2 regions of the Siminovitchia fortis genome follow, and region 1 is predicted to be linked to the other one. Evidence: riboswitches for the same ligand, from Rfam matches in the RefSeq annotation. Region 1 holds a riboswitch; the other holds the start of a gene.

Region 1 (15,432 bases):
TTGAAAGCCTGCATCAAAGAAGCCAAAGACCGGATTGTTTTTATTAACACAGGGTTCCTTGACCGTACAGGCGATGAAATCCATACATCGATGGAAGCGGGGCCGATGATCAGAAAGAATGATATGAAGGCATCCAGGTGGCTCAAGGCATATGAACAGTCGAATGTTTTCGCGGGGCTTGAGACAGGGCTGCCGGGCCGCGCACAGATCGGTAAGGGAATGTGGGCCATGCCCGATCAGATGAAGGCGATGGTTGAACAAAAAATCGGACATGTAGAGGCAGGCGCCAATACAGCGTGGGTTCCTTCCCCGACTGCTGCTACATTACACGCCCTGCATTACCATCAAAAGAATGTCTGGGAAATCCAGCACAATCTGTCAAAGGAAATCAAGGATGTAGAGGATGACATATTGGATATTCCGCTTGCATCCAACACTCATTTTACACATGAAGAGATCCAGGAGGAGCTTGATAATAATGCACAGGGAATATTGGGGTATGTTGTCAGGTGGGTGGAGCAGGGCGTAGGCTGTTCCAAAGTTCCGGACATCCATGATGTCGGTCTGATGGAAGACCGCGCAACACTGAGAATTTCAAGCCAGCATATGGCCAACTGGCTTCACCATGGCATTTGTACCGTTGAGCAGGTTCTGGAAACGATGAAACGTATGGCGGCAGTTGTCGATGAACAAAACGCCGGAGATCCGCATTATAAACCGATGTCGGATAATTTCGAGGAATCTGTTGCTTTTCAGGCAGCGTGCGACCTTGTATTGCTCGGAAGAGAGCAGCCAAATGGATATACGGAACCGATCCTTCACAGCCGCCGTCTTGAATTCAAGCAGAAAATGTCAATACAGCAGGCATAGGGCGGCCTCTTCAAGGCTGGTCATACGGCCTTGAAGAGGCCCGAAAGTTTGCTAAAGAAAATAAATGAAAAATATTTTAAAAAATATTGTATTATAACAGTTGACTAAATAACAACTCTGTTATATATTAATATCAACTTATTAAAAAAGAAGGTGGAGAACATGCAAACGAAACAAACAGCAGAAAGAGACTTTATCGAAGAGTGGATTTTGGAAGAGCTGATCAAAGGGAAGACGGTTGAAGAAATGAATGGTACAACTTTCGTCCTCGGAAACGAATTGCTGACTTTAAAAAGAAATGCTGAAGGTTCGTTTGATGTTGAGCCGCTCGCAGCGAAAGAAGTGGTCGTTATTAGGGAGGAAGAGAAACTGGAAATTGAAAACATTTGCAGCAAATGCGGTATGGAGCATCAAACATTTAAGGAAGTCATTCAATGCTGCGAGAACGTTGAATAATTTTTTTGCCTTATCTGTTATATAACATTATAAATATCGAAAAACAGATATATTACAGGTGAATAATAGATTGATTGAATCAATCTGTTGATCAAATATTAAAACGTAGAATGGGAGAGGTTTATCATGACAAGAGAAGAACAAATCCGCCAAGTTGAAGAAAGCTGGGCAGCAGAACGCTGGAAAGGGATTGAAAGGCCATATTCCGCCGGGGATGTAGTGAAACTGCGCGGATCGGTCGTCATTGAGCAGACATTGGCGCGGATGGGGGCCGAAAGGCTTTGGAATTTGATCAATACGGAAGATTATATAAATGCGCTGGGTGCTCTGACAGGGAACCAGGCAATGCAGCAGGTAAAAGCAGGCCTCAAGGCAATTTACTTAAGCGGCTGGCAGGTTGCCGCAGATGCGAACCTAGCAGGGCAGATGTATCCGGATCAAAGTTTATATCCTGCCAACAGTGTTCCGCAGGTCGTCAAACGGATCAACCAGACACTGCAGCGTGCAGATCAAATCCAGCAGGCAGAGGGAGAAGGCGATACGTATTGGTTTGCTCCCATTGTAGCAGATATGGAGGCAGGATTCGGAGGCCCCCTCAACGTATTCGAATTGACAAAAGCTATGATTGAGGCAGGGGCTGGTGGGGTCCATCTTGAAGACCAGTTGGCTTCCGAGAAAAAATGCGGACACTTGGGCGGTAAAGTTCTTCAACCGACACAAACGGCTGTGCGCCACTTAATCGCGGCAAGACTTGCTGCAGATGTCATGGATGTGCCTACTGTCATTATCGCAAGGACTGACGCGAATGCGGCTAACTTGATTACAAGTGATGTCGACCCGTATGACCGCGAATTTCTGACAGGCGAAAGAAGTCCGGAAGGGTTCTATTACACAAATCCGGGACTTGACCAGGCAATTGCAAGAGGTCTTGCCTATGCGCCTTACGCCGATCTCATCTGGTGTGAAACGGCTGAACCGGATCTCGAGGAGGCACGGCGTTTTGCAGAAGCCATTCATGAAAAATTCCCGGGCAAACTGCTTGCATATAACTGCTCACCTTCCTTTAACTGGAAAAGCAAGCTGAGCGATGAAGAGATTGCCGGCTTCCAGCAAGAGCTGGGAAAAATGGGTTACAAATTCCAATTCGTTACACTTGCAGGCTTCCACTCCCTCAACCACAGCATGTTCGAATTGGCCCGCGGCTACAAAGATTCCGGCATGGCTGCCTATTCCAAACTCCAGCAGGAAGAATTTGCTTCCGAGGCGCAAGGATACACAGCTACACGCCACCAGCGTGAAGTTGGTACTGGTTACTTCGATGAAGTGTCAATGGTCATTTCAGGAGGAACCTCTTCCACAACCGCATTGGCAGGATCAACAGAGGAAGCGCAGTTCCAATCATAAAAATAGCGAAAGGCCCCCTTGGGAAAAGGTACACCCAAGGGGGTTTTCCTTCGTGAAAAATCGGCCATTGCCCGGATACGATGAAAAAGCGCCTGCGTGGTCATTGGCAGGCGGGACCAATGCCCGGATATGGTCGAAAAGCCTCAGCGTGGTCAATGGCGGATTGGACCAATGATTAGCCATTTATCCCAATTTCTATTGATCATTTGACAATCACGAAAAAAGTCAGGGGTTGCAAAATATATTTGTATGTTATAATACAAACATTCGAATAGTTTTTTCCTTCGGGGCAGGGTGAAAATCCCGACCGGCGGTGATGAGACAAGTGTCTCTTAGTCCGTGACCCGGCTCGGCAACGATCCGGTGGATTTGGTGAAATTCCAAAGCCGACAGTGAAAGTCTGGATGGGAGAAGGAAAAAGGCGTCTGTTTCTCGTGCATTTTTTTATAAAATGGCATGTTTATTTAGGCTTTGTTAAAAATCTTTTTGTCAAAGCTTCATGACGCTTATTTAAAATTGCTGTTTTTGCGCCCCGAAACAATGTTTCGGGGCTTTTTCCGTCGATCATTGAAAGGAGGCACTATGGGAGACAAGTATTTTTATATGAAATTGGCCATACAGCTGGCGGAATCCGTTGTCGGGCAGACGAGTCCGAATCCGGCGGTCGGCTGTGTCGTTGTCAAAAACGGGCAGATTCTCGGCATGGGCGCACATATGAAAGCAGGCGAGCCGCACGCTGAAGTCAACGCCTTGAAACAAGCCGGCGAAAGGGCGGAGGGCGCCGATCTTTATGTCACTCTTGAGCCATGTTCACATACAGGAAGGACGCCGCCGTGCGCTGATTTGATCATTGAGAAAAAAATCAGGCGCGTCTTCATAGCGGGCCTGGATCCGAATCCGGTTGTTGCCGGAAATGGTGTGGCAAAGCTTCAGAAAGCCGGAATTTCGGTGGAATATGGAATTTACGGTCAACAAGCCGAAGATCTGAACAAATTTTATTTTCATTTTATTAAGACAAGGAAACCATTCACTACATTAAAAACCGCTGTAACTTTTGACGGAAAGACAGCGGCTTCCAGCGGAGACAGCAAATGGATCACATCTGATCAGGCAAGGCTTGATGTCCATCATTACCGGCATCGCCACGATGCAATATTGGTCGGCATCAATACTGTGATTCAGGATAATCCCCATCTTACAACCCGACTGCCCCAGGGTGGAAAAAATCCCATTCGAATTGTTCTGGATACTCATTTGAGAATTCCTATGGAATGCAATCTTTTAAATGACAATGCGGCTCCGACGATCATCGTGTGCGGAAAGCACGCAAATGAAAAAAAGCGTCGTGCCATTGAGGAAAAAGGTGTCAAAGTGAAAAAGATGCCTTCAGAGAAAATTGAAATCGAACCGCTCCTGAACTGGCTGGGGAAGGAGCAGATCCTTTCCGTCTTTGTCGAAGGCGGAAGCGCCGTCCATTCCGCATTCATTGATTCCGGATTTTTTCAGGAAATTGTCATGTACATGGCGCCGAAATTATTGAATGACAGGAAAGGGACGCCGGCTTTTGGAGGAGTCCCCAAACAATTAGTAAAAGACAGTATTCCCTTGGCATTTAAATCAGTCGAACAAATCGGTCCTGACATAAAATTAATTGTTGAACCGGTGGAAAGGGGAAAGTGAATGTTTACAGGAATTGTAGAAGAAATCGGTACTGTTCTGCGAATTGATCGAAAGGCGAAGTCCTTCAATGTCCATATCCAGGCAGAAAAGATCCTGGAAGACATCCATCCGGGCGACAGCATTTCGGTAAATGGTGTTTGTCTAACTGCAACGGAAATTACCCGCTCAACGTTTCAGGCCGATGTCATGCCTGAAACATTCAATGTGACATCACTCAGCATGCTAGCACCAGGTTCAAAGGTGAATCTGGAAAGGGCGATTGCTGCCAACGGCAGGTTCGGAGGACATTTTGTCAGCGGGCATGTCGATGGAACCGGCACCCTTATAAGTAAAAAAAGTATGGAAAACGCACTTTATATGGTTATCCAAATACCAGAGAAATTCCAAGTGTTTGTCATGGAAAAAGGATCGATTGCAATAGATGGAACTTCGCTGACGATTTTTGAAACAGACGGTGAAAAAATAACAATTTCCCTGGTACCGCACACACAAGCGGAAACGATTCTTGCAGAAAAAAACATCGGCGACCCAGTCAATATCGAATTCGATATGTTTGGCAAATACATTTATCACATGCTGGAAAGCCGAAAGGAAATAAAAACCGGAATCACGATGGATAAGCTATTGGAGAATGGCTTCATCGGTTAAAAAGGAAGGAGTGACAGTATGTTTGATTCAATTGAAAAAGCCCTCGAAGAATTGAAAAACGGGAAAGTGATCATTGTAACGGACGATGAGGACAGGGAAAATGAAGGCGATTTTGTTGCGCTGGCTGAAAAGGCAGATCCTGAAGTGATCAATTTCATGGCGAAGGAAGGACGAGGCCTCATTTGCATGCCCATAACGGAAGAGAGAGCAAAGGAATTGGATTTGCCGAAGATGGCCGACCACAACACCGACCCTTTTGGAACAGCGTTTACCGTCAGTGTTGATCATATTGATTCCCACACAGGCATCAGTGCATTTGAACGTTCGGAAACGATTTTAAAAATGCTGGAAGATGGTGCTAAGCCCGGGGACTTTAAAAGGCCGGGCCATATCTTCCCCCTCATAGCAAAAGAGGGAGGGATATTAAAAAGGCCCGGCCACACGGAAGCGGCTGTTGATCTGGCTCAACTTTGCGGGGCAAAGCCGGCCGGCGTCATCTGTGAAATCATGAAAGATGACGGAACGATGGCACGTACTCCCGACTTAAGAAAAATGGCTGATGAATTTGGGCTGTCAATGATTACAATCAAAGACTTGATTTTATACAGGAACGCCAAGGAAACGCTCGTCAAAAGGGAAGCGGAAGCCCTATTGCCGACTGAATACGGTGATTTCAAGATCATTGCCTACTCAAACGTGCTTGATTATAAAGAACATTTGGCCATTGTAAAAGGGGATATTGAGCCGGATACACCTGTCATAGTACGGATGCACTCTGAATGCCTGACGGGGGATGTATTCGGATCTTGCCGCTGTGATTGCGGCCCGCAGCTTCAATCTGCATTGAGGCGGATTGAAGAAGAAGGTGCCGGGGTTCTCCTATACCTGCGCCAGGAGGGAAGAGGGATCGGGCTCATTAATAAATTAAAAGCATACAAGCTGCAGGAAGAAGGGCTTGATACAGTGGAGGCCAATGAAAGACTCGGATTTCCGGCGGATCTTCGCGACTTTAGCATTGGCGCACAAATGCTGAAAGACATAGGAGTCAAGAAACTCAAACTGCTCACTAACAATCCAAGGAAAGTTTCCAGTCTTTCGGATTTCGGGTTCGAGGTAACCGAGAGGCTGCCGATCCAGCTGCCTTTTAAAAGTGAAAACGAAAAATACTTGAAAACAAAAGCAGAAAAGCTCGGACATTTGCTTACATTTTAAATAGCTGAGGAGAGATAAGAGATGAAAACAGTTTATGAAGGGAATTTAGTTGGTACAGGATTGAAAATCGGTATTGTCGCAGGCAGATTCAACGAATTCATTACAGGAAAACTTCTGTCCGGAGCGCTGGATGCATTGAGACGCCACGGTGTTTCCGAGGATGATGTTTCGGTTGTATGGGTGCCCGGTGCATTTGAAATACCGTTGACTGCCAAGAAAATGGCAGAAATGAATGAGTATGATGCAATTATCACTTTAGGGACTGTTATACGCGGTGCAACCCCGCATTTTGATTATGTTTGCAGCGAAGCGGCGAAGGGTGCGGCGAATGTTGCGCTTCAATCGGGAATTCCTGTCATATTCGGTGTTCTGACAACAGATACGATTGAGCAGGCTGTCGAAAGGGCCGGAACAAAAGCAGGGAATAAAGGCTGGGATTCGGCAGTTGATGCCATTGAGATGGCAAACTTATATAAATCAATGAATTCCTAATGTAAAACGGCTGCCCGATCGGACAGCCGTTGCCTTTACTTTTTATCTTTCAGTGCCGCCTTTAATGCATCCGCCATGCTGTTTCCAAAACCTTCATCATTGGAATATTTTTTCAGAAGCTGGCGCTCTTCCCGCTTTGTGACTGTCTTTTTCCGGTTTTCAGCTTTTTCCACCAGATTGCACTTGCGGCATTGGAAATACATACCCGCTTTTCCCTTATGGATTTCCATTTTCTTGTGGCATTGCGGACAGCGGCGGTTGGAAAGCTTCGGGTCTTTCCTTTTTCGGAAATTGCACTCTCTGTTGGAACAAACAAGCATGCGCCCGTCCTTTCCTTTGATTTCCTTCATGAGAGAACTGCATTCAGGACATTTGGTACCCGTAATATTATGGGCTTTATACGATTTATCGCTTTGCTTGACTTCAGTTACAAGGCGTTTTGTCTGCTTTCGGATATTTTGTAAAAACTTCTCCGGATCCCCTTTTTGGCGGGCGATTGCCTCCAGTTCGGCTTCCCACTTGGCTGTCAATTCCGGAGACTTCAGCTCATCGTTCACAAGTTCAATAAGCTGCTTGCCTTTTGGCGTGGGGAACAGGCGGTTGTTTGAGCGGTCAATCACCTGTGAGCTTAGAAGCTTCTCGATAATATCAGCTCTTGTAGCAGGTGTTCCAAGTCCGTATTTCTCCATCCTCGCCAAGAGGTCGGATTCCGTAAATCTTGGCGGGGCTTCCGTCAGATGTTCCTGAAGCCGGCTGTTGTCGATTGTAAATGTTTGCCCCTGCTTTAAATGCTGGAGGGACTTCAGGTGCTTTTCTCCATCCTGCTGCCTTGTCAGCACCTTAAATCCTTCATCAATGACTGTCGTTTCCTTTGCCAGGAACGTTTCACCGCCAGACTCAATCGTCACACGAAGTGTTTCATATTTATAAGCCGGGTAAAAAAGTGCCAGGAAGCGTTTGGCGATCAAATCAAAGAGTTTTTTTTCATCCTGCGAAAGGTCGCTTAATCTTACCGGCTGTTCCGTTGGAATAATGGCATGGTGATCTGTAACTTTTTGGTTGTTGAAGACACGGGAGGCCAGCACCTTCACCTTCTGCTTCAATACAGGCTGCACATCATCTTTGTAGGCGGAGCGAAGGGCTTCAAGCCGGTCGGCCATCGTAGCTGCCAGGTCAGTGGTCAAATACCTTGAGTCCGTCCTGGGATACGTAACGATCTTATGATTTTCGTATAAACCTTGCAAAACGTTTGAAGTTTTTTTGGCTGAAAAACAGAACCGGCGGTTTGCGTCCCTTTGCAATTCAGTCAAATCATAAGGGAGGGGCTGCTGCTCCGATTTATCCTTGCGGTCGACCGCCTTCACAACCGCTTTCTGATTTTTCACTTTTGCAATAATGGCATTTGCCTTATCTTTTGAAAAAACTCTTTTTTCCCCTTGGTGTTCCCACTCGGCTTCAAGGCCGCCGGCTTGTATATGAACTGTCCAATATTCTTTCGGAACGAATGATTGTATTTCTTTTTCCTGCTTTATAATCATTCCGAGTGTCGGGGTCTGCACACGTCCCGCTGAAAGGGGATCGTCGAATTTCGTAGTCAAAGCCCTTGTTACATTCAAACCGATGAGCCAGTCGGCTTCAGCTCTGCAAACGGCTGAATCATATAAAGCATCGTATTGCTTCGCCGGCTTTAATTGCCGGAATCCTTCCTTGATTGCGCGGTCAGTGTAGGACGAGATCCAAAGGCGTTTCACCGGCTTTTTCCAGCGGACCTTTTTTATGATCCAACGGGCGACGAGTTCACCTTCACGTCCCGCATCAGTCGCGATGATCAGGTCTTTAATGTCTTTTCTTTTGGCAAGCTGTTCAATTCCTTTATATTGCGGAAAGGTTTGCCGGATCACTTTTAAGTCCATTTTTTCAGGAATAATCGGCAAATCTTCCAATTTCCACGTCTTATATTTTTGATCATAGTCTTCCGGCATCTTCAGTTCGATCAAATGTCCCAAAGCCCATGTAACGACATATTGCGGACCCTCGATGGAATATTTCTTTTTTTCCGTGCAGCCGAGAACCCGGGCCAGATCCCTTGCAACACTGGGCTTTTCTGCCAGTACTAATGATTTCAATTGCTTGACTCCCTTCTTGCTGCTTCTACTGTATATCATAACATAGCGGAATGTGTAAAAAACCAAAAATGATTGGCTGTATATGTCGCAAGCCCAAACATAAACTCCCAATTTGAATAGTTTATTGTGTAGGGATTTTTACTTATCCCCGATCAGGAGGTGAACGCTTATGTGGGGCGGATGTGGCTTCGGTTGTGGCTACGGCGGCTACGGCTACGGCGGAGGTTTTGGCTATGGCGGTGGCTTTGCGTTGATCGTCGTATTGTTCATTCTGTTAATCATTGTTGGTGCAGCTTGGTGGTAAAATCCACAATAGAAAAGAGCGGGATATACCGCTCTTTTTCCAATTGGATTATGTAACTTTAATTTGGATATTAGACGTTACTCACAAAAAAAGCCTGCAACTTTACCTATCCTTTTCATGTGGAGAAGGCAGGATAATGGTGAAAGTGGTCCATTTCTCATTGGAACTGCATAATAACTGCCCGTGGTGTTTTTCTATGATTTGTCTGGAAACGTAAAGTCCCAGGCCTGTACCGGTTTTTTTGGTCGTTACAAAAGGTTCAAAAATATCTTTGATCAATGAATCAGGAATCTTTGGCCCGGTATTGGAAGCTTCGAGATAAATCGAGTCTCCTTTCCGGTATCCTTTTATATGTATGACGGCTTCTGCATCAGTGGACACCATGACTTCAATTGCATTAAAAATGATATTAATGATCACCTGGCGCACTTCTTCCTGGATTCCTTTTACATACAGGTTATTTTCCATTTCCTGGTGAAGGGATACCTTCAATTCAAGCAGCCTGGGATACACGAAAGAAGCAACTTGTTCAACAAGTTCATTTAAGGAAAAAATGACTTCTTCCTGATTCACTTCCTGTTTTTTGGAAAGCATTAGAAATTGAGTGATCCGAAATTTAAGTTGCTCCAATTCTGAAGAAATGATATCCATGTATGGGAGATCGGGATACTCCGCACGCAGGAGCTGAACAAACCCTTGAACGGTTGTCAAAGGATTTCTGAATTCATGGACGAAGCTGGACGTCATTTGGCCTAGAAGAGTAAGGCGGTCTTCATGGCTTGAATGAATATACCGGTTATCCTGTTCATTCAATTGTTGTTTCAGCCTTCTATAATGCATGACAGAGTAATATGAAAAATGATCAAAAATATAGGATAAATGCATGAAAAATTTCTTTAAAATTTGCGGTTCTGATGGAAAATTACACACTTCTTCGCAAAGTATATTTTTTGCCATGTTCAGGTTATAAACTAAGAGTTCAATTTCCGAGTTTTCTCTTATTTTCGTTTGCGCTACTTTATGGGCACTTGCCTGTAAATAGGTTTGCAAGTCAACCTTAGGCAAAGAAAGTGCTTTCAAAGCAACCTCATATATGAACTTTCCCTTGTTGTCCAGCTTCTCTCTGTTGAGCTGGGTCAAATCGGGAGGCAGCATCGCTCTTTCTTTCCATTTTTCGAGGAAGCTTGATCTTTTTTGTTGAAGAAAAGATATAAGTTCGTCCGTAAGCTGGTTCATCCCCGTACTCACCTCCTCTCCATTATATCAGTTGAAGGGTAAAAAGACTCTTTTAAACATTAATTTTATGCAATTTATTTAAGAGCTTTATAGATATCTATGCAGCAATTTGTAGGATATGCCCAAATCGAACAAATTCTCCTAATCTTTTTAAGTCATTTTTTATATAAAATGAAAATAAAGCTGATAAATAACGTTATTGATATTATATAAAAAGCGGTGTATTTCAAGGCTTCCGGCCTTGTTATTTCTGAAAAGTTGATAAAAAGTACCTATATACTTATTTGAAAAGTCTATATATAATAAATATAATTCAGCAAATAACTACCCATTGTATTTGGTGTAAAATGACGATTTTTCCATCATTATAAATTATGGCAGGCCAAGCCTTGCAGACAGGGGTGGGTAGTATGAAAAATGAAGAGGAAAAAAACAAATCGAAAAATCCTGTAATCAGCAAATGTATGAATCATTTGGAAATCATTGGAGCAGATGATAAAACAAGGCAAATTGTGTATATGTATATGAAAACATTGGAAAATGAGCTGTCCAGGGTGAAAGAAAAAGAACTGGATCACTAATCCTTATACGATGCGCCCAAACAATCGGAATAAACCGGTTGTTTTTTTTTTGTGTTTCCTTTATCTGTCAGGAGTCGTCCAGTCTGTACGCCGCTAAACGTCGCCTTCCACTTTTCTTGTTGTCCAGTTCCGGGCTCCAGCGACTAGCAGACTTCCTCCTCCTTCCTACGATAAGTCAACATCGGCTCGCCTGCGGCTTCGCCGTGTTTCCTTTATCTCGTCAGGAGTCGTCCAGTCTGTACGTCGCTAAACGTCGCCCTTCACTTTTCTTGTAGCTTTTTGATGAAAAAAACATTATATTATAATTGGTTTCCAAATGTGTATGGAGCCGGCGCAATTGAAAGCGAGGAAAAGGTATGGACCTGTTTTATAAAATAAAAGACAGTTTATGGAGGTTTTGGAAAAAAGCCCATCTGAATCAAATTTTATTGCTGATCGCTTCGTTGGTTATTTTGATCGGCCTGTCATATTTTGCCTATTTGGCTAGTGCTGCCAATGTCGAATCTTTGAAACAGGGATTGGCACAGGCAACCGTTATCTACGACAAAGATGGTGATGAAGCCAGTAAAATATCTGCCAACCGGATGGAAGGCGTCCCAATAGCGGAAGTCCCTGAAAATATGAAGAATGCCATAGTGGCCGTTGAGGACCACCGATTTTATAAACATAGGGGATTCGACCTTTACGGTATTTCCCGGGCGTTTTTTAAAAATCTGTTTGCTGGAAGAATCACGGCCGGAGGAAGTACGCTGACGCAGCAGTTGACCAAAAATGCCCTTCTTTCTCCAGAGCGGACATATAAACGGAAGCTGGAGGAAGTTTTTCTGGCAATCGAAATCGAAAAGAAGTTTACGAAAGATGAAATATTGGAAATGTATCTGAACCAAGCTTTTTTTGGAAGCGGCGGCTGGGGAGTCCAAAATGCATCCAAAAAATTTTTTGGCAAGGATGTAAGCCAAATTACACTCAGTGAAGCCGCGATGCTGGCGGGAATAGTGAACCGGCCATCAGCCCTCGATCCATATAAAAATTATGATGCGTCAGTTGAACGGCGGAATCTCGTATTAAGCCAAATGCTGAAATATGAAATGATAAGTGAGTCAGAATATCAGGAAGCTGTCAATGAGAAAATTGTACTGGAAGACAAAGGCGCGGATCCGCTGAAAGGAAAGTATCCTTATTATGTGGATGCCGTATTAAATGAGGCTATTAACCAGTACGGCCTGACACAGGAAGAAATATTGACCCGCGGTTATAAAATTTACACTGAGATGGATCAAAATGTTCAGGCGGGTTTGGAAAAAGTATATCAAAACAACTATCTTTTTCCTGTAAGTTCAGACGGAACACTTGCCCAGAGCGGGGCGATCATGCTTGATCCAAAAACGGGAGGCATCCGGGGGCTTGTCGGCGGAAGGGGAGAGCATACTTTCCGCGCGTATAACAGGGCGACACAGCTGAAGGCACAGCCGGGCTCCGTCATAAAGCCCCTTGTCGTTTACACCCCGGCACTTGAAGAAGGCTATACGGCCCAATCCACTTTAAAAGACGAAGAAGGAATGACATTTTCAGGTTATACACCGAAGAATTTCAGCGGGCAATATGCAGGTGAAGTGCCGTTATATACTGCTGTTGAGCAATCATTGAATGTTCCGGCTGTCTGGCTTTTGAATGAAATTGGCCTGGATAAAGGTATCGCAGCCGCCAAGAAATTCGGACTCTCCATCCAAAAGGAAGATGAAAACCTAAGCCTGGCTTTGGGCGGAACAACCACGGGGTATTCACCCCGGCAAATGGCCGAAGCCTATTCAGTTTTTGCGAATGACGGGAAAAGGGAAAAAAGCCATATCATCACAAAAATTGTCGGTCCCACCGGGAATGTGGAAGGTGAATTCAAACCGAAAACCACCCGGGTTACAAGCCGTAAAACGGCAGAAAAGATGACGGCCATTCTCCTTAATGTGGTAGAGACCGGAACAGGGAGAAACGCAAAACTCGATGGCTACGATATTGCCGGAAAAACCGGGTCAACACAGCTTCCTTATCCGGAAATACCGGATGGAACGAAGGATCAATGGTTTGTCGGCTACACGCCAAACCTTGTGGGAGCCGTTTGGCTTGGCTATGACAGGACCGACAGAGACCATTATTTAAAAGGCGCCAGCAGTGATACAGTCGTCCCAATTTTCCGCTCAATGATGGAACAGACACTTCCGCATGTCGAAAAAGATAAATTTGAGACGCCATCCATCAATAAACGGCTTGAGGAAGAGCGTAAAAAAGAAGAGAATTCCCTCAAAGAACAACTGAAAAATTTTGATGACAAAATGATGGATGAAGCAAAAAAATGGAAAGAAAAATTGGAAAAAGGAAAAGGAAATTTGAATAAGTTTGAAGAAAAATTAAAGGAAACGTATAGGCGGTTCCAAAACGATTAAGCAGGTTTTTTCATCATTTCCGGCAGGGTAGATGAAATTTTTGCCGATATGTGAGAGAATACCTATGGTTAAAACTTAGAGGAGGCATGTAAAGAATGGAATTCCGCATCGAACGGGATACAATTGGTGAAATTAAGGTGCCTGCAGATAAATACTGGGGCGCACAAACTCAACGGAGCAAGCAGAATTTTAAAATTGGAAATGAAAAAATGCCTTTGGAAGTCATCAAGGCTTTTGCCCAGTTAAAAAAAGCTGCTGCACTTACAAATAATGTATTCGGAAAGTTATCAGATGCCAAAAAGGAAGCGATCGTCAAAGCATGCGATGAAGTGCTTGAGGGCAAGTTTGACGACCACTTTCCGCTTGTTGTCTGGCAGACAGGAAGCGGCACTCAGTCCAACATGAACGTGAATGAAGTGATTGCCCGCAGAGCAAATGAATTATTAAATGTGGGTTCTGAAGAGAAGATTCATCCGAATGATGATATCAATATGTCGCAAAGCTCCAACGATACATTCCCGACAGCAATGCATATTGCTGCATACCATGCCATTTACCATGATTTGATTCCTGCCTTGGACCAGTTGAAACAAACGCTTCTTGAAAAAGAAAAAGCGTATATGGATATCATTAAAATTGGCCGCACGCATTTGCAGGATGCCACTCCGCTTACGCTTGGACAGGAAATCAGCGGCTGGAGGGCAATGGTTGAAAAAAGTGAAAGAATGATCAAAGAAAGTGCCGAGCATCTCCTTAATCTGGCTATTGGCGGAACGGCTGTGGGTACCGGCATCAATGCTGAACCGGATTTTGGCGACAAAGTGGCGGAACAGCTGAGCAGGCAAACCGGGTATTCTTTCAAATCATCGGATAATAAGTTCCATGCACTCACAAGCCATGACGAAATTGTTTTCGTTCACGGAGCATTGAAGGGACTTGCCGCCGATTTGACAAAAATAGCCAACGATGTTCGTTGGCTTGCAAGCGGCCCACGCAGCGGAATTGGAGAAATTTCGATTCCCGCCAATGAACCGGGAAGCTCCATCATGCCTGGAAAAGTGAATCCGACGCAAAGTGAGGCGCTCACAATGGTTGGCGTCCAAGTATTCGGAAACGATGCAGCCATCGGCTTTGCTGCAAGCCAGGGAAACTTTGAGCTTAACGTGTATAAACCAGTAATTATTTACAACTTCCTGCAGTCAGTCCATCTGCTTGCAGATTCAATGATCTCATTCAATGAAAAATGCTTGAAAGGCCTTGAGCCGAACGTTGAAGTAATCGAGGAAAATGTGAATCGGTCCCTTATGCTTGTTACAGCGTTGAATCCTCATATCGGGTATGAAAAAGCGGCCGAGATTGCCAAGCTTGCTTTCAAAGAGGGAACAACATTGAAAGAAGCGGCAATCAAAACAGGATATCTCACAGAAGAGCAATACGACGAATGGATCGATCCGAAAAAGATGGTAAATTTATAAAGAAAAAGTGGAGGCGCCGGAACTGGACAATAAGAGGTCCGGCCCCATATGAAAGGCCCCCGAATCAACGGGGGCCTTTTGCCATGTTTTATTTAGTTATTGTTGGGAGAATCCGCCAAGCTGTTGTTGTGCCATTGCTACCAGGCGCTTGGTAATTTCTCCACCGACAGAACCATTGGCGCGGGAGGTAGTGTCTGCACCAAGATTTACTCCAAACTCCTGGGCAATTTCAACCTTCATTTGGTCGATTGCCTGCTCGGCACCAGCAACTAAAATTTGGTTTGAGTTGTTGTTAGCCATGTTGTCATCTCCTTGCTGTTGTTATAAATTTGGCTGGGTTAGCCGGATTTGCACCGACACACATGCATGTGGCCTTCTTTTGGCTTAACCCATTGTTTGTACCATTTATTATGATTTTTCAAGGTGAAAATATACAGAAAGAGAAGAGGAACTTTTTACCTGAATGAAAAGCCGGGTGCCATACATGTATTCCCCGATTTCACAAAAGAT
Region 2 (15,432 bases), on a different contig from region 1:
CTTTTCCCCTTATCTGTAACATAAATGATGCTGGTTTCGGTAATCTCTTTCACTTCGGCATTAAACAGCATCGTAATTTCCCCGTCTCTTGCCAATGCCTCAAAGTCCGGAAGCACCCATGGCTTGATGCTGGAAGAATATTCGTTTCCCCGGTATAGCACCGTCACTCTTGCTCCTGCTTTTTGAAGTTCGAGCGCCGCGTCGATCGCTGAATTTTTCCCGCCGATGACAGCTACATCCGTGTCAAAATAAGGATGGGCCTCCTTGAAATAATGGGAAACTTTATCGAGATTTTCCCCCTTGATCCCCATCATGTTTGGATTTTCATAATATCCTGTTGCAATGATGACATATCGCGCTTCAAACTCGTTCCGATCAGTTGTAACCTCAAAAAACCCATCACGCTTTTTAACGGATTCCACCATCTCAAACCTGTTAATTCTTAAATCTTTTCTTTTGGCCACCTCGCGGTAATAGGTAAGGGCTTCATTCCGCTTTGGCTTCCGGTTGACTGTCAAAAACGGGACATCGCCTATTTCCAGTTTTTCACTCGTACTAAAGAAAGTTTGGTGAGTCGGATAACGGTAGATGGCATTTACAATATTTCCTTTTTCAATGATTAAGGGGTTTTTGCCGATTTGTTTCAATGCAATGGCTGCAGAAAGACCGCACGGCCCTCCGCCGACTATGATACATTCCTCTTGCTGCATGGACACCGACTCTCCTATCTTACAATTACTAAAAAAATCTCCTTTCTTTCATGATAGGAGATTTCGACTTTCTGTGCAAAAATTAAGTTTTAAAAATGGCTGCGTATTAATGGAAACGCCTCTTTATCTATGATTTTGACTCCATAATCCTCCAAATACGCTTCCGACAGACCGGCCTTTTCACCATATTCGCTGCAAAGGCTCTCGATTGTTTCACTCAACCCGCAGACACCGTCAATTTTTAAATAATAACTGTCTCCAAACGCAAACAAAGAACTGCTGTCACAACTTTTATTTAATGATGCAACCCTTTTTACAAACAAAATGATATCGTCAAACTCTTCAAATCTATATAAAAGTCCCAGACTGCTTTTTGATTTCGGCAGCTCATCCTTTGCCGGGGACGGCGAATTCTGCCAAGGTTCTTCCTCTTCCAATGTCAAAATTAAAACGAGCTCCCTCGATGTAAGGGAAAAAATCTCGATGGAGACGGCCCCAAAGTCATTGAGTTCATAAATCCGGCTTGCTTCGTCTAACATTTCATCAAATAAAACATCCCATACAAAAGAGTCCCTCAGCAGTTCGTCTTGCAAAAAGCCCTTTTTCGTCAACTCTTCAAATGTAATCGAATATTTGATTTTATTTGATGATATTCTCTCCAGCTTCATTTGACCCCGCCTCCCAAGGATACTGTTATCCTCATACTATGAAGGAGGCGCCGGATGGTTCATGTCGTGGAGGCTGAACCCTCATCCTTTTTTGACGGTGAGCAGATGTGTTTCAGCGGGAGCGCCAAGCCTAAGCGGCAGCAAGGAGGTTCCGTACCCGTTGCTTACTAACAATGTTGTCCATGGATATTTCTTGATTCCGCCTTTTTCATACGGGCCCAATCCGAACATGCGAATTTGCCCGCCGTGTGTGTGCCCGCTTAGAATAAGGGAAACGTTGTCCGATTCAGCCACTTTTTCTGCAAGCACGGGACTGTGGCACAATACGATTCTGAACGCGGACTTTTTTATTGAATAGAGTATAGCCTGCATTGATTCGATTGTATCTCCATAGTCAGTACCAATCAATACAATTTGATTATCAAATGCCGGCAAAAAAACAGATTTGTTTTTCAAAACAGTCACATCAAACTCACGAAACAATTCACCAAGCTTTTGTATATCAACTTCGTAATCATTGTTTCCCCAAATAAAGTAAACCGGTGCAATCTCAATCAGTTTTTTTAAATTCTCCCTGACCCGTGAAAAAGGAACACCTTTTTCAGTCAAATCTCCCCCGATGATAACAACATCCGCTTTTCCTTTTGCCTTAAAAATGATACTGTCATGAATGCTCCTTCGATGAATATCCGAAATGAAGAATATGGTCAAATCATCAATCCCGGCAGGATATTCACCAAAAGCCAATACATCCTCCCGGACGGTATCCGCAAAAGCCTTACAGACCATCATTAAAATAAGAAGTGCTGTTCCAACAAGCGCTGCCGCCAGTAAAATTCCTATCATGCCATCACCTTGGTTTTTCAACTTTCCCGCGCAGGTAGTGCAAATGTTATCCGGTCCCCATCTTAACATATGAACACATTAAAAAAACAGCCTTGCCCCTCATAAAAGAATATATGGAAGCCAACCCCAATATAGTATTAATGATGACACATAAAAGGAGGAGTTTGTGTGCCCACACATCATAAGACATACCAGCCGTATATCAGCCCTTTTGATCCATGCCCGCCGATAGCGGTTAAATCCTATTCCACCCCTCCCCATCTTTATTTAGGATTCCAGCCGCCAAACCTGCCTCAATTTCCGCCCAGGGAAGCGTTGAAAAACGGTACATTGTGGAAGGTGTTTTATGATCCATATTACAGCCCTTATGAAAGAGCAAAGGAGGGTTCAGACTAATGAGGCAAATGCCTCCTGAATATTACAGACAGCTGGAAGAGCTTCAGGTAATGGATTTTGTTATTGTAGAGCTGACGCTCTACCTGGATACACATCCAGGCGATATGGAGGCCGTCCGGCAATACAATGAGTATGTAAAGAAAAGAAAAGCATTTGTTAAGCAATTTGAAAAAGAATTTGGGCCGCTCACCAGCTTCGGGTACAGTTATTCCAAATATCCATGGGAATGGAAAGAAGCGCCATGGCCGTGGCAAGTCTGAGATAAGAAAAGCGCAAGGCGCGCAGCCTTAGGCGACAAGCACAAGACGAATTGCGAGGAGGCAGCTTTTCGGCCACCACAGCAATTCGGCTTGATCCTTGCGCCGATGGCGCCTGGAGCTGGACATTATGTAATCTTTGTTTGAAGAAAAAATATGGAATTTTATAGTACGCTCAACAACAAAAAAGAAAACCATAATTCAAGGAGGTCCTCCCCCTTATGTGGGTATATGAAAAAAAATTGCAGTATCCAGTCCGTGTAAGCCAATGTAATCCAATGCTGGCAAAATTTTTAATTGAGCAGTATGGAGGCGCAGATGGTGAATTGGCTGCGGCTCTGCGTTATTTGAACCAACGCTATTCGATTCCTGATTCAGTGATCGGGCTCTTAACGGATATCGGCACGGAGGAGCTTGCGCATTTGGAGATGATCGCCACGATGGTTTACAAGCTGACAAAGGATGCCACTCCCGAACAAATGAAGGAAGCGGGGCTTGGAGCCCATTATGCCGACCATGATAAAGCGTTATTTTATCATAATGCCGCCGGAGCTCCTTTTACGGCTACGTATATTCAGGCAAAAGGCGATCCTATTACTGATTTATATGAGGATATAGCCGCTGAGGAAAAGGCGCGTGCCACGTACCAGTGGATTATTAATATGAGCGATGATCCGGATTTGAATGACGGCTTGCGTTTTTTGAGGGAGCGGGAAATCATTCACTCCCAGCGTTTCCGGGAAGCAGTGGAAATTTTAAAAGAAGAACGGGACAGGAAAAAGATCTTTTAAGCTTTATAATCAAGGTGACTGTCGTCAATGACAGTCACCTTCGTTTCGTCAAGTAAAGCACTTGAACATTTGCAGGAGGCTTTAACCATCAGTATTGATGCCATGAAAGCAAACCCCGCCGCAAAAAAACATGTCGGAGAACTTTGGGAAAGTTTTCTTAGTACATTTTTCAGCCAGATCAGGGAAAAAGGAAAAGAAAGCAAGATCAACTAATTAAATTTGATTTCCTTTTCAAATATAAGAAAGAATTAAGCAGATTTTTTCATCTTGAAGTAATCTCCGGCAACGCCTCTTCTAAATCATCCGCTGAGGTCTGGTTCAGCCTTGGCGCAAGTATTAGGGCCATTGCCAATAATCCGACACATAGCCATAAGGCAGCCGATATTCCACCCAAATTGTCTGCCAGCAATCCTCCAAGACCGGGACCAAGCATCTGTCCCCCGGCAAAATAGATGGTCACATACCCCAAAGCGATTGGCGCATATGATTGGTGGATTTGTTCTGTAGACAGTGCCTGGATAAGGGAAAGCATGCCCACAAAAGTAAAGCCCCAAAGCGTTTGGCTGATGATGAAACTTGAAAAGGCCGGAATCAATATGGGAATCAATATCGATACTCCCCCAAGGAAAATAGTCATACACAAAGACAGCTTCCTTCCAATTTTATCGGAGATGGCTCCCCATACCGGACCGCTGAATATGCTCATGATCCCCCCTAAAGCCATAATCGTCCCTGCGCTGCTTTCATTTACACCAGCCTCCAGTATGTAGCTGAAAAAGAAACTTTGCGGTATTAGGTAGGCAAAACCGACCAACCCGTAAATGGCGGCGACCAGCAATACGCCTTTATGAAAATAAACTTCCTTAAATAAAGAGGCGCGCTGTGTTCCCGTTTGGCGCAAAGGTACAGGCGGATCCTTTAATACTCTGACAGCAATAAAAGTGGTTATGACGGAAACAGCACCAAAAAGAAGCCAAAGATATCGCCAGCCGTCATTGGCAAACCACAAATTAAAGTTTGGTGCCAGCATACTTGCGACAAGGGTTCCCAGCCCCATCCCGCTTAACAGAAGGCCGATCATCAACCCCCTGTTATCCGGAAACCATCCTACAACAATATTTACAAGCGGCGTATAGCCGAAAGCGGTACCGACACCGAGTATGACCATTCCAATAAGAGAAGCGGCATAGCTGTCTGCATTAAATAAAATGAAGCAGCCCCCGGCAAGAAGCAAAAGACTGATGGCCACAAGCGGCTTGGATCCCCATTTGGACGCCATGATTCCAACAAGCAATACCATGACAAGATAACCGATTGCAGTGGAAGTACCCAGCATCCCTGCCTGCTGATAGGAAAGGTGGAGACTGTCCCTCATATAGGGCATCAAAATCCCATATGCCATCCTGCCAAATCCTGAAATGCATATCGTGACCATCATGCTGACTATAGCGTAAATCAACATTCTTTTCCGCTGTTCCATTCCCCCACCCCGCCGGAAAATAAATAATACTGTTCTATCAAAAAATTTAGAACAATGGTGTACTCAATTGTATCAAAAAGATCATTGTTTGAAAAAACAAAAACAAAAAAATGCCCCAAAACCATTAAGGCAGGTTAAGAGGCTGCATTTTATTACTATTCAAATCTCTACTTTAATAATTTTATAAACTCACGCATAAAACCTGGTAAATCAGGCCATGCGTGACCGGAAACAAGATTTTCGTGTGTATGGAGAGGTTCTTCGATATAAGTGGCTCCACATGCGGATACGTCAGGCCTGCATGCAGTATAAGCCGTAAATTCACGGCCCTTCATCACATCCGGGACGATGGCCAGCACCTGCGCTGCATGGCAAATTGCGCCTACCGGTTTATTTTCCTCAAAGAAGTGGCGAAGGATACCCGGCATTGATTCATCAAGGCGGATATATTCCGGCGCACGTCCGCCCGGAATGATCAGTCCATCATATTCGGAAGGATCAATATCGGCAAATGCAGCATGAGAATCAATACCATAGGCAGGCTTTTCAACATATGTTTCCATCCCTTCTACAAAATCATGGCTTACTGTTTGCAGTTTCTTGACTGAAGGAGAGGCGATGGTTACATCAAACCCCTCTTCCAGACAACGATAGTAAGGATAAAATATTTCTAGTGCTTCTACTGCATCCCCAGTCACAATCAAGATTTTTCTGCTCACACTTATTACCCCCAATCAATTTTGATTACTTCATAATATTCGACTAATTTTCCCAATTTCCTGCCATACGAGATAAAATCCAAGGACGTATAACGTACTTATTAATCCTAAAAATCCGGTTAGCATATAATCATGAAATAGCCTTATATTATTCCAATCCCACAGGATTCCTTCCTGGGCCATTTCACTTGCTTTCGTAATATAAATTGATATCGTACTTTTTTTTCATTTCATCAAACACACGGTGGCGGCTGGGCCAGTGTTCTTCGTTCCAAATATCTTGGCTTTTTTCGATAATTTCACATCTTAAATCATGAAATTCCGTTTCGGCTTTCTCTTTTTTCTCGAAATAAAATTTTAAAGCCCCGAACAGCAGCACCGCCATTAAAAAAAGCAAAATCAGATGGTTTGTCCCAAGCAATGCCGTAATACTGTTCATGATGGAGTATCCATTTGGAACGATGACGAGCGTGTAGCAGATAAATAACAGGGTCAGACAATATAGTATAAAAAAAGACAGAATAAAGAAATGTGTATTTTTATAATGGTCATATTTCATTTTTTTCTCAATCAAGTGCTGGATCATTCTTTTTGTTGCTTCGTCCACCTGTTCATCAAGCGTAAGCATAATTTTGTCCATGCCATGCCCTCCATTAGAAAAGCGCAAGCGCCTGTCCATCGACGTACAGACTGGAGTGCCTTCGACGAGATAAAGGAAACACGGCGACGAAGGAGCCGATGTTGACTTATCGTAGGAGAAGGCGCGAAGTCTGCTAGTCGATAGGCGCTGGAGCTAGACATATCACAGTTTTGTCTAATTTTTAGGATTACAAAAAGCCTCTCATCCTAATCGTATGAGGGGCCGGTCCATTTTATGAAATTATTTAGGGCAGCGGTATTTTCAATGTTTGGCCTACGCTGATTTCGTTGCCTGCCAAACCGTTTGCCTGCCGGATCTTTTCAACGCCTTCCTGGGAATTATAATATTTCATCGCAATCCGGAAAAGGTTTTCCCCCTGTTGGACCGTATGATAGGTGACTTTTTCTCCAGGATTATCTTCATTTTGTTCGTCCTGCTTTTCTGCAGGCGGCTCTTCAGTTTCCGCAGTCTTCTCTTCGCTTTTTACAGGATCCTCTTTTTTGGCTTCGCCTTTCTTATCTTCTTTGTCCGATTCATCAGCTGATTTTTCTGCTTCCTTCTCTTTTTTGTCTTTCGTTTCAGGCTCCGGTTCATTCACCGGATCTTCTGTTTCAAAGGACACTTCCTCGCCTGAACCCCCGCTGACAGGATTCGCGTTTGAGCGGTCACCGCTGTTGATGATGGACAGGATGCCGATCGGGAGCATCAGTAAAATCAGCAAAAGAACAAGCGGTATGGACACTTTCATTTTCTTTTTATTCCCGGGCTTTCTCTTTTTACCGTGATATTCAGCTCTTGAAGGGAGCGCATCTTTTCCTGCAACGCGTTCGTTTTCTTTATGGTCTTTTTGCCAATCGCCGCTATTTTGATTCATTTCCATCTTTAATCCCCTCTTTACAAATCCTTTCGGAAAGAACCGAATTTTATATATATCCCCAACAAACAGTCTATGGTAAAATGCATGGCAATAACGGGCCATAACAGCTGACCGGCCATTTCGTACACGATGCCAATCCAGAAACTCAGTATAATGACGTTCACCATTAAATACCAATGTGTCCAGTACCGTAAATGTATGACGGCAAATAAGATGCTTGCAGCCACAAGTCCGATCGACGTTTGCACGATCCCCCGAAACAGCAGCTCCTCGGTAAATGCAACAACGAGCGCAACAAGGGGGATTTGCCAAAAAGGCATCGCTTTAAATATTTTATTATTGATTCCGCCATCATCATAATATCTTTCCGGCAATAAATTCATCAACATGATGTCGATACCTGCAACTGCCGCCCCGTTAACGACTCCCCAGAAAACCCACCTGGAATCAAATTTGAACCTCGCTAAAATTTCAGCCATGTCTAAAAATATTGCTCCTGCTATAAGGGAAACGATCAGCAAAATCAATTGGGTCAGGTACAAATGGGCTGTAATTTCCCGATGGGTCATCTGCTTGATAAGATTTGCCTGTCTGCTTTGTCTCATATACAATCACTCTTTTTTTAAAAACCGTCAATCCATCATATGTATGGTAATGCCATCCATTTTATTACCTGTCATATTTTTTTATAAATTGTACGGAGCGGCATTGGGGAAAAATAGCATCATGCCGTTTTCTCTTTGATTTTATCATGAATCGGTTGTTTCGACTATGTTCTCTATGATCTTCCGATAAATAAAATAGTTCGACAATGTTGAAATGTTGTTTCTGGAGGATTAATATATGTATAGAAATAAATCTTTTTCGATTGCATGTTTTTAAACAGCATTGACATAGATAAGTGATGGGAGGATGAAAAGTGGCCAAGTTTACTATGGTCGACCAAGATACGTGCATTGCCTGCGGTGCTTGCGGAGCGGCGGCTCCTGATATATATGACTATGATGATGAAGGATTGGCATATGTCGTCCTTGATGACAACAAAGGAATTGCGGAAGTGCCCGATATTTTGGAAGATGATATGATGGATGCTTTTGAGGGCTGCCCGACCGAATCCATAAAGGTCGCCGACGAACCATTTGACGGAGATCCATTGAAATTCGAATAGATTTTAAAGAGGGAGCGATCGCTCCCTCTTCTCTTTACATTGCAATGTCAGATTCTTTCGCCAGCCGCTGTTTTTTTGCTTTTTTAAAATGAAATAGCTCATATACCACAGGAATGATGACCAATGTCAGCAAAGTGGCAACCGATAATCCGCCAATCACAACAACCGCCAGACCTTTGGAAACGAGGCTTCCCATCTCCTCCTTGCCCATCAAAAGCGGAATCATGGCAAAGATGGTGGCCAAAGCTGTCATGATGATCGGACGGAACCTTGTAGCTCCGGCCTCAAGCAAAGCTTCTCGAATCGGCATCGTCTTTTCGTTCTGCCTTACCCGGTCAAGTAAGACAATGGCATTTGTAACAACAATCCCAATCAACATAAGCGCCCCGATCATAGCTCCGATATCAATTGGTGTCCGGGAAACAAGCAGTCCAAGAATAGCTCCAATCAAGGCCAATGGCAATGTGAACAAAATGACAAGCGGTGCCCGGAGCGTTTTAAATGTCAGGACCATGATCAAGTAGACAAGACCGATGGAGACAGCCATCAATTGGAATAATTCCATAAATTGTTCCGACTGCGCACTCGCTGCTCCTCCATATTCCAATGAAATGCCATCAGGCAAAGACAATTTTCCAGCCTTCATATTGACCTCGCTTGCTATTTTAGACAGGTTTTTCGGATCTGCCTCCACGCTGACGCGAACATATTCCTTGCCGTCTTTACGAAGAACACTTGTCGGCTTCTCCGCTCTCTCGATTTTTGCAATGGATGAAAGCTTCACCGGCTTTTCACCAGTCATCACAGAAATATCCTTTAGCTCTTTCTCTGATTTGGGATGGATGGAGCTGTCAAGCATAACCGGCGTATCCTTGCCCTCCACCTTGATCATGCCGATTGGAAATGGATTAAGCAGCATCTGTACTTGCCCGGCCACTTCCTCTGTGTTTGCTTTCTTTTGATTAATATTAATATCATAGACTGTTTTAAGCTCATTTTGATTGCTTGTCACTTTTTCTACTCCATCGATTCCTTTCACTTCATCCATCACTTGCTTGGATGCTTCGATTAATTTGCTGGCGTCGTTGCCGACAACATCCAACGTGATGGTTGAATCACTGAAATTCACCATGGATACCATCATGATGTCGAAATCCGCTTCAGGGTATTTCTCTTTTTGCTTTTCAATTTTTTTCATCACTTTTTCTGTACTGGCGTCTTCTTTCATCACTACGTGGAAACTCCCCTGGTTTTGCGAATTGACCTGGCTGAATTGGGCATCTTCAGGGTTCGATCCAAGAAATGTGATGACCTCTTTCACTTCGGGTTGCTCCGTCAAAAAGGACTCGAATTCAAAAGCTTCATCTTTTACTTTTGAAAAAGGCACAGCATCCGGGTAGACAACACTTATTGAAACATCATTGTCAGAAGCATCCGCAGCTCCCTTTGGCATGACAGCGTACATGCCAACAGCTCCGATAAAGATAAAGAGTGAAAGTAAAAGCGGTACCCATTTATGCCTTAAGGACCAATCCAATATTTTCATATACCGTTTCGGTTTTTTATACACAGGCATTTTTCCCTGTTTCAGCATACGTGAGCTCATAAGCGGAACAACAACCAATGCAACAAGGAGTGAGGATAGAAGCGCATATGTAATTGTCAGCGCAAATGGAAGCAATAATTCCTCAAGTGACTTCACAAGTCCCATTGGCAAAAACACAGCAACCGTTGTCAAGGTTGATGAGGTGATGGCTGCTGCCACTTCCTTTGTTGAGCCTACTATCACTTCTTTCGAAAAATTACCGTTTTGGACTTTTCGGAATATGTTCTCTATCACAACAATACTGTCATCGACAAGCCGGCCCACGGCAACGGCAACAGCCCCAATAGTTAAAATGTTCAATGTAATGCCTGATTGTGAAAGCAGAAATAATGTCAACCCAAGAGACAGCGGAATGCTTACTATAGTGATGAGCGTCATCCTGATATGCCGTAAAAAGACGAAAATCACAATTGTGGCGAATAAAGCCCCGAGCAGTACTGCCTGCATCATGCTGTCTACAGAATTTGTGATAAATTCTGAAAACGAAACGAGCATAGATGCTTCTATAAGCGGACCAAATTCCTTATTCACTTTTTCCATAGTCTGGTTCACTTTTTTACCGACCGAAACTGCATTGGCATTCGACTCTTTATGGAGAAGTAAAGCCACTGCTTCCTCCCCATTCACCCGGGTAAAAAATGTTTCACTGGAGTCGCTGATACTTACCTTTGCAATATCCTTTAGCCGAGTCTCCGCTGCAATCTGCATGTTCTCAAGTTCTTTTATCCCTTCTATCTGGCCAATCACTTTAAGATTGGCTTTTCTGTCACCAACTGTTTCTTCGCCCACTGCTACTGCCAAATTTTTCCCTTGAAGAAGCCCCATCAATGCTTGAATAGGGATGTTAAAATCAGACATTTTTTTCTGGTCAAGCGTGATGTTCACCTGTGTTTGCTGTTTTCCATAAACAAGCACATCCGATACTCCTGAGAGTCCCTGAAACATTGGTATAATCTCATTTTCAACTTTTTCCATCTCATCTCGATTGGCACCTTTTGGAAAGGAAAGACCGACTTGCCATAAAGGAATCATATCTATGTTCAATTGTGAGACGATTGGTTTGGAATATCCCTCCGGAAGTTCAACGCCTGTTAATGCCTCCTGAACCTGGGTTTTGGCTTCTTTCATATCCATTGAAGGATCGAGTGTAATATCGATGGATGAATACCCATCCGCAGATGTGGAAAAAACATCTTTTTTACCTTTGACTGAACCAACGGCTTTCTCAATCGGCTTTGTAACCTGTTCAGCCATGGTATCTGCATCCGTCCCTTGCCCCATGACAATGACTGTTACTGCAGGATTATTTGCAGCAGGCAAAAATTCCTTTGGCAATGTAAAATAACTGAGAGTTCCGAGCCCTAAAGTCAAAACAATCAGCAAAATGACAGCTGCCCTGTTTCTCAATGCCCAATTTGTAAACCAGATCATTCATTTCCCCCCAAAAAGTATAATACCCAACAACATCAGTATAGTTTATTTATTGATTGATCATATAGACTTAAGTCGTAATTTTTCTTACTACTTTGTATTTAGTAAGATTAAAAATAAGAGCCAGCAATGAAAAGCTTCATTGCTGGCTCTCTCAGTTATATATTCCGGTAAACCACTTGCTTGTCAATCCAGTTGCGCATGCGGCTGTATACCAATAGAAATACCATTGCTACAATCAGCCCTTTGATGATGTTAAATGGGAGGATTGCCGCTACAACCAGCTGGCGGAGATCCGAAGTGGACATCGGGTCCCATCCAAGCAAAAGTATATAAGCAGGCAGGATGGCCACATAGTTCAGCACACTCATGAAAACTGCCATAAATATCGTTCCGAAGATTAACGATACGGCTAATCCCCATTTCATTTTCAACTTTTTGAATACATAATAAGTTGGTAAAACGAACATGATCCCTGCCAGGAAGTTCGCAAAATTTCCAACCGGAATTCCCGCTTCGCTGCCAATCATTAAATAATCAATGATATTTTTAATCAGTTCCACCAAGATAGCGGCAAGCGGACCAAACATCAACGCAGCGATCAATGCAGGAATATCGCTGAAGTCCACTGTCAGATAGGCCGGAAACGGCGGGATTGGGAATTTAATGAGCATCAGTACAAAAGATAGGCTGCTCAGCATCCCGATTGCTACAAATGACCTCGTATTGAATTTTCTCAAAATCCTCTCTCCTTTGAGATTCATCCCATGTCGAAGAAAGGTTAGCCAAAATCGCTGCCTAAAATGAAAAATCCCTCAAAGTTCCAAACTTTTGAGGGAGAATTAAGGCATGTTCGAATAAACGTTCAAATTCCTGCATTTTGAACGTACGGCGGCTACCTTCATCTTCTCCCATCCAGACTATACTGTCGGCTTTGGAATTGCACCAAATCCTGCCTTTACCAGGCTCGCGGGCTCAGAAACCTGTTGTCTCATTACCGCCGGTCGGGAATTTCACCACGCCCCGAAGATGAATCGTATATGTTGTTTGGATTTATTATACAACAAGAGTCCTGATTTGTGAAGATATATGTCAAAAACCTTTTTGTTTTACGCATTTGGCATTTGGCTTATATATAAAAGCTGCACTTGATGACCAAATGCAGCTCCTTCCATTTTACGGTATGTTACGCATGAAACAAGATTAGACGCCAATCTTCTGCATTATTCTTCATTTTCTATTTGGGAGAAAAAGGGTAAAAGTTGTTCCTTCCCCAAGCTTGCTTGCCACTGTCAACTGGCCTTGATGCGCATTGACAATGTTTTTGGCAATGGCCAGCCCAAGCCCCGTACCGGCCCTTCCTCTCGTTCGAGCCTTGTCCGCTTTGTAAAAGCGTTCAAAAACAAATGGCAGATCCTCCTCTGGTATCCCAGTTCCATCATCTTCAACCGATATCGTGATTCCGCCTTTTACAACGGACTGGGTAACTGTTATTTTGCCATTTTCATGAGTATATCTTATTGCATTATCTATCAGATTCGTTAACACCTGCTCAATTTTGTCCGGATCAAGCGAAAAAATGATATCTTCTTTTTCAATATGGCTTTTCAGCTCAATATTATTGTCACGTGCGATTGTTTGAAATTTAGAGGTGATCCTATCGACAAATGCACCGACATCCACTTCTTCGAAATTCAGAGTGATATGGCCCGCTTCCATTCTTGCCAAATCAAGCAGTTCATTGACGAGGCGCCCAATCCTCAGTGATTCGTCATAAATGATTTTAATGATTTCCTGCTTTTCCTCTTCGGATCCTGCAATATCATCTATGATTGCCTCACTGTACCCCTGAAGCATCGCGATAGGGGTGCGAAGTTCATGCGACACATTTGCAACAAAGTCAATTCTTAGTTTATCCAATTGGCGTTCCTCTGTCATGTCCCTTATTACAGCCACTGCCCCGCGGACGCTTTTTTGATCATGCGTATACAGTGGGCTGACAATCACAACATAGTACCGTCCCTGAACCGACAGTTCACCCGTATGTTCTTTTTCATCAGCTACCGCCTGTCCCAAAAGTTCCGCCATTTCAGGTGGAATCGGGCCATTCGCTTCGCTGCCGTCAATAGGCCACTGCTGCAAAAATCTTTCAGCCGGCGGGTTCGTGATCAAAATCGTGCCATCACGGCTGAACGTCATCACTCCATCTGCCATACTGCTTAAAATATTGGTCAGCTGTTCCTTCTCCTGCCTTAAAACGTTCATATTGAATTTCAGGCGTTTACCCATTTGATTAAAAGCGATGGCCAATTCCCCGATTTCATCATGGCTCAGGAACGGAATTCTCGTATCAAAGTTGCCTTTTGACAATTCTAATGCGGCTTCTTTCATTTTACGCAGCGGCGCGGTGATCCTGGTAGATAAGAAGAAAGCGAAAAAGGTCGTCAAAACAATCGCTATTCCGGCAGCCAGCAATATGAGATTAGCTGTCTGCTTCGTTGTTTCTTTCAATACTCCCAACGACTGGTATATGAAAATGGCGCCAGTCTCGTTATCGTTCAGGTGCAGCGGTACACCGGCCACGATGTAGTTTTTAAACCTGCTTCCGGGGTCATGAACATCAGACATCGACAGTTCTTTCTTGATCACTTTCTGTTCAGTGAATACCTTGCCCAATTCTTTATCGTTTAAAAATACGTACGGGGGGATCTTGTTGCTTTCATTTGTGTCGGGAGAATAATGAAACCGCTCTTTATCGTATGCAATAGCAACTGCCATGGGATCGTCCACGATTTCAAAGACAATTTCCTCTCCAAGTCCGTCATTTCGATGAGATTCAATGATCCCCGATATTTTTTCAGCTGTATCTGATAAACTTTGTTCAATTTGGTCTACATGATATTTTTCAAAAAACTGTATCAGTAAAATGGTAAGAATGATTAAAACAAAGGAGACCAGCAGCAGAATGGTCATCCATAGCTTCCCGACAACGCTGCGCCAAAGTCTCATTCATTGCCTGCCTCAAATTTATAACCGACTCCCCAAACAGTGACAATCATTCCTGCTGCTTTTTCCGAGACGCGATTCAACTTCTCACGCAATCTCTTTATGTGAGTGTCCACTGTTCTCAAGTCGCCAAAAAATTCATATTGCCAAACTTCTTTTAATAAATGCTCGCGGTCAAATACCTTGTCAGGTGATTTGGCCAAAAAGTGAAGTAGCTCATATTCTTTCGGCGTCAGATTCACTTCTTTGCCGTCGGCGGTAACTCTATGGGCATCATGGTCGATCGACAAATGCGGATAGACAATAATATCGCGTGCTGTCGGGTCAGTCTGGAGAAAGCTTGTCTGCGAAGATCTTCTCAGCACCGCCTTCACCCTCAAGACAACTTCTCTTGGGCTGAACGGCTTGACAATGTAATCATCAGCCCCCACTTCAAAGCCTTGGACCCTGTTTGCTTCTTCTCCTTTTGCAGTCAGCATGATGATGGGAGTCGCTTTTTCTTCGCGAAGCTCTTTGCAAACTTCAATTCCGTCTTTTTTCGGCATCATTAGATCAAGCAAAATACAGTGATAGTCATTATTCAACGCCATCTCGAGCGCCTCTTCACCATCCGCCGCCTCATCGATTATATAGTTTTCACGTTCAAGATACATTTTTAATAATCTGCGGATGCGGTCTTCATCATCTACAACCAAAATTTTGACTTCTTGTTCCATTTTTCTTTCCCCCTTGCCTTCATCTTAGCGTACTTACTTACTATTGTATAAGAAAAACGCCCACACCTAAAGAGTGAGGGCTTTGAGCACCAAATTCAGCACTTAATCATGCATAGGAATG

The links. Region 1 has a riboswitch for FMN ahead of ribD (bifunctional diaminohydroxyphosphoribosylaminopyrimidine deaminase/5-amino-6-(5-phosphoribosylamino)uracil reductase RibD). Riboswitches for the same ligand answer to the same signal wherever they lie in the genome.
Region 2: another riboswitch for FMN. It lies ahead of FS666_RS00075 (ECF transporter S component); the one in region 1 lies ahead of ribD (bifunctional diaminohydroxyphosphoribosylaminopyrimidine deaminase/5-amino-6-(5-phosphoribosylamino)uracil reductase RibD).

The regions. Positions count from the first base shown of each region.
Region 1 is NZ_VEKZ01000051.1:12,592-28,023, reverse strand. It holds gene FS666_RS14710 (malate synthase G) at 1-870, shown strand, start outside; gene FS666_RS14705 (hypothetical protein) at 1,033-1,326, shown strand; gene aceA (isocitrate lyase) at 1,453-2,730, shown strand; gene FS666_RS20495 (hypothetical protein) at 2,783-2,905, shown strand; FMN riboswitch at 3,007-3,150, shown strand; gene ribD (bifunctional diaminohydroxyphosphoribosylaminopyrimidine deaminase/5-amino-6-(5-phosphoribosylamino)uracil reductase RibD) at 3,313-4,410, shown strand; gene ribE (riboflavin synthase) at 4,411-5,058, shown strand; gene FS666_RS14685 (bifunctional 3,4-dihydroxy-2-butanone-4-phosphate synthase/GTP cyclohydrolase II) at 5,077-6,270, shown strand; gene ribH (6,7-dimethyl-8-ribityllumazine synthase) at 6,292-6,762, shown strand; gene FS666_RS14675 (DNA topoisomerase III) at 6,798-8,888, opposite strand; gene FS666_RS14670 (YjcZ family sporulation protein) at 9,058-9,192, shown strand; gene FS666_RS14665 (histidine kinase N-terminal domain-containing protein) at 9,295-10,428, opposite strand; gene FS666_RS19870 (hypothetical protein) at 10,839-11,009, shown strand; gene FS666_RS14660 (transglycosylase domain-containing protein) at 11,366-13,447, shown strand; gene fumC (class II fumarate hydratase) at 13,543-14,922, shown strand; gene FS666_RS14650 (alpha/beta-type small acid-soluble spore protein) at 15,019-15,222, opposite strand.
Region 2 is NZ_VEKZ01000001.1:446-15,877, forward strand. It holds gene FS666_RS00005 (YpdA family putative bacillithiol disulfide reductase) at 1-710, opposite strand, end outside; gene FS666_RS00010 (adaptor protein MecA) at 800-1,378, opposite strand; gene FS666_RS00015 (metallophosphoesterase) at 1,460-2,224, opposite strand; gene FS666_RS00020 (spore coat associated protein CotJA) at 2,393-2,620, shown strand; gene FS666_RS00025 (spore coat protein CotJB) at 2,620-2,880, shown strand; gene FS666_RS00030 (manganese catalase family protein) at 3,099-3,668, shown strand; gene FS666_RS00035 (hypothetical protein) at 3,696-3,881, shown strand; gene FS666_RS00040 (MFS transporter) at 3,931-5,148, opposite strand; gene FS666_RS00045 (DJ-1/PfpI family protein) at 5,316-5,867, opposite strand; gene FS666_RS00050 (DUF2663 family protein) at 6,052-6,507, opposite strand; gene FS666_RS00055 (LysM peptidoglycan-binding domain-containing protein) at 6,752-7,387, opposite strand; gene FS666_RS00060 (CPBP family intramembrane glutamic endopeptidase) at 7,402-7,989, opposite strand; gene FS666_RS00065 (ferredoxin) at 8,304-8,552, shown strand; gene FS666_RS00070 (efflux RND transporter permease subunit) at 8,587-11,589, opposite strand; gene FS666_RS00075 (ECF transporter S component) at 11,748-12,329, opposite strand; FMN riboswitch at 12,489-12,624, opposite strand; gene FS666_RS00080 (ATP-binding protein) at 12,820-14,598, opposite strand; gene FS666_RS00085 (response regulator transcription factor) at 14,595-15,311, opposite strand; gene ccsB (c-type cytochrome biogenesis protein CcsB) at 15,418-15,432, opposite strand, start outside.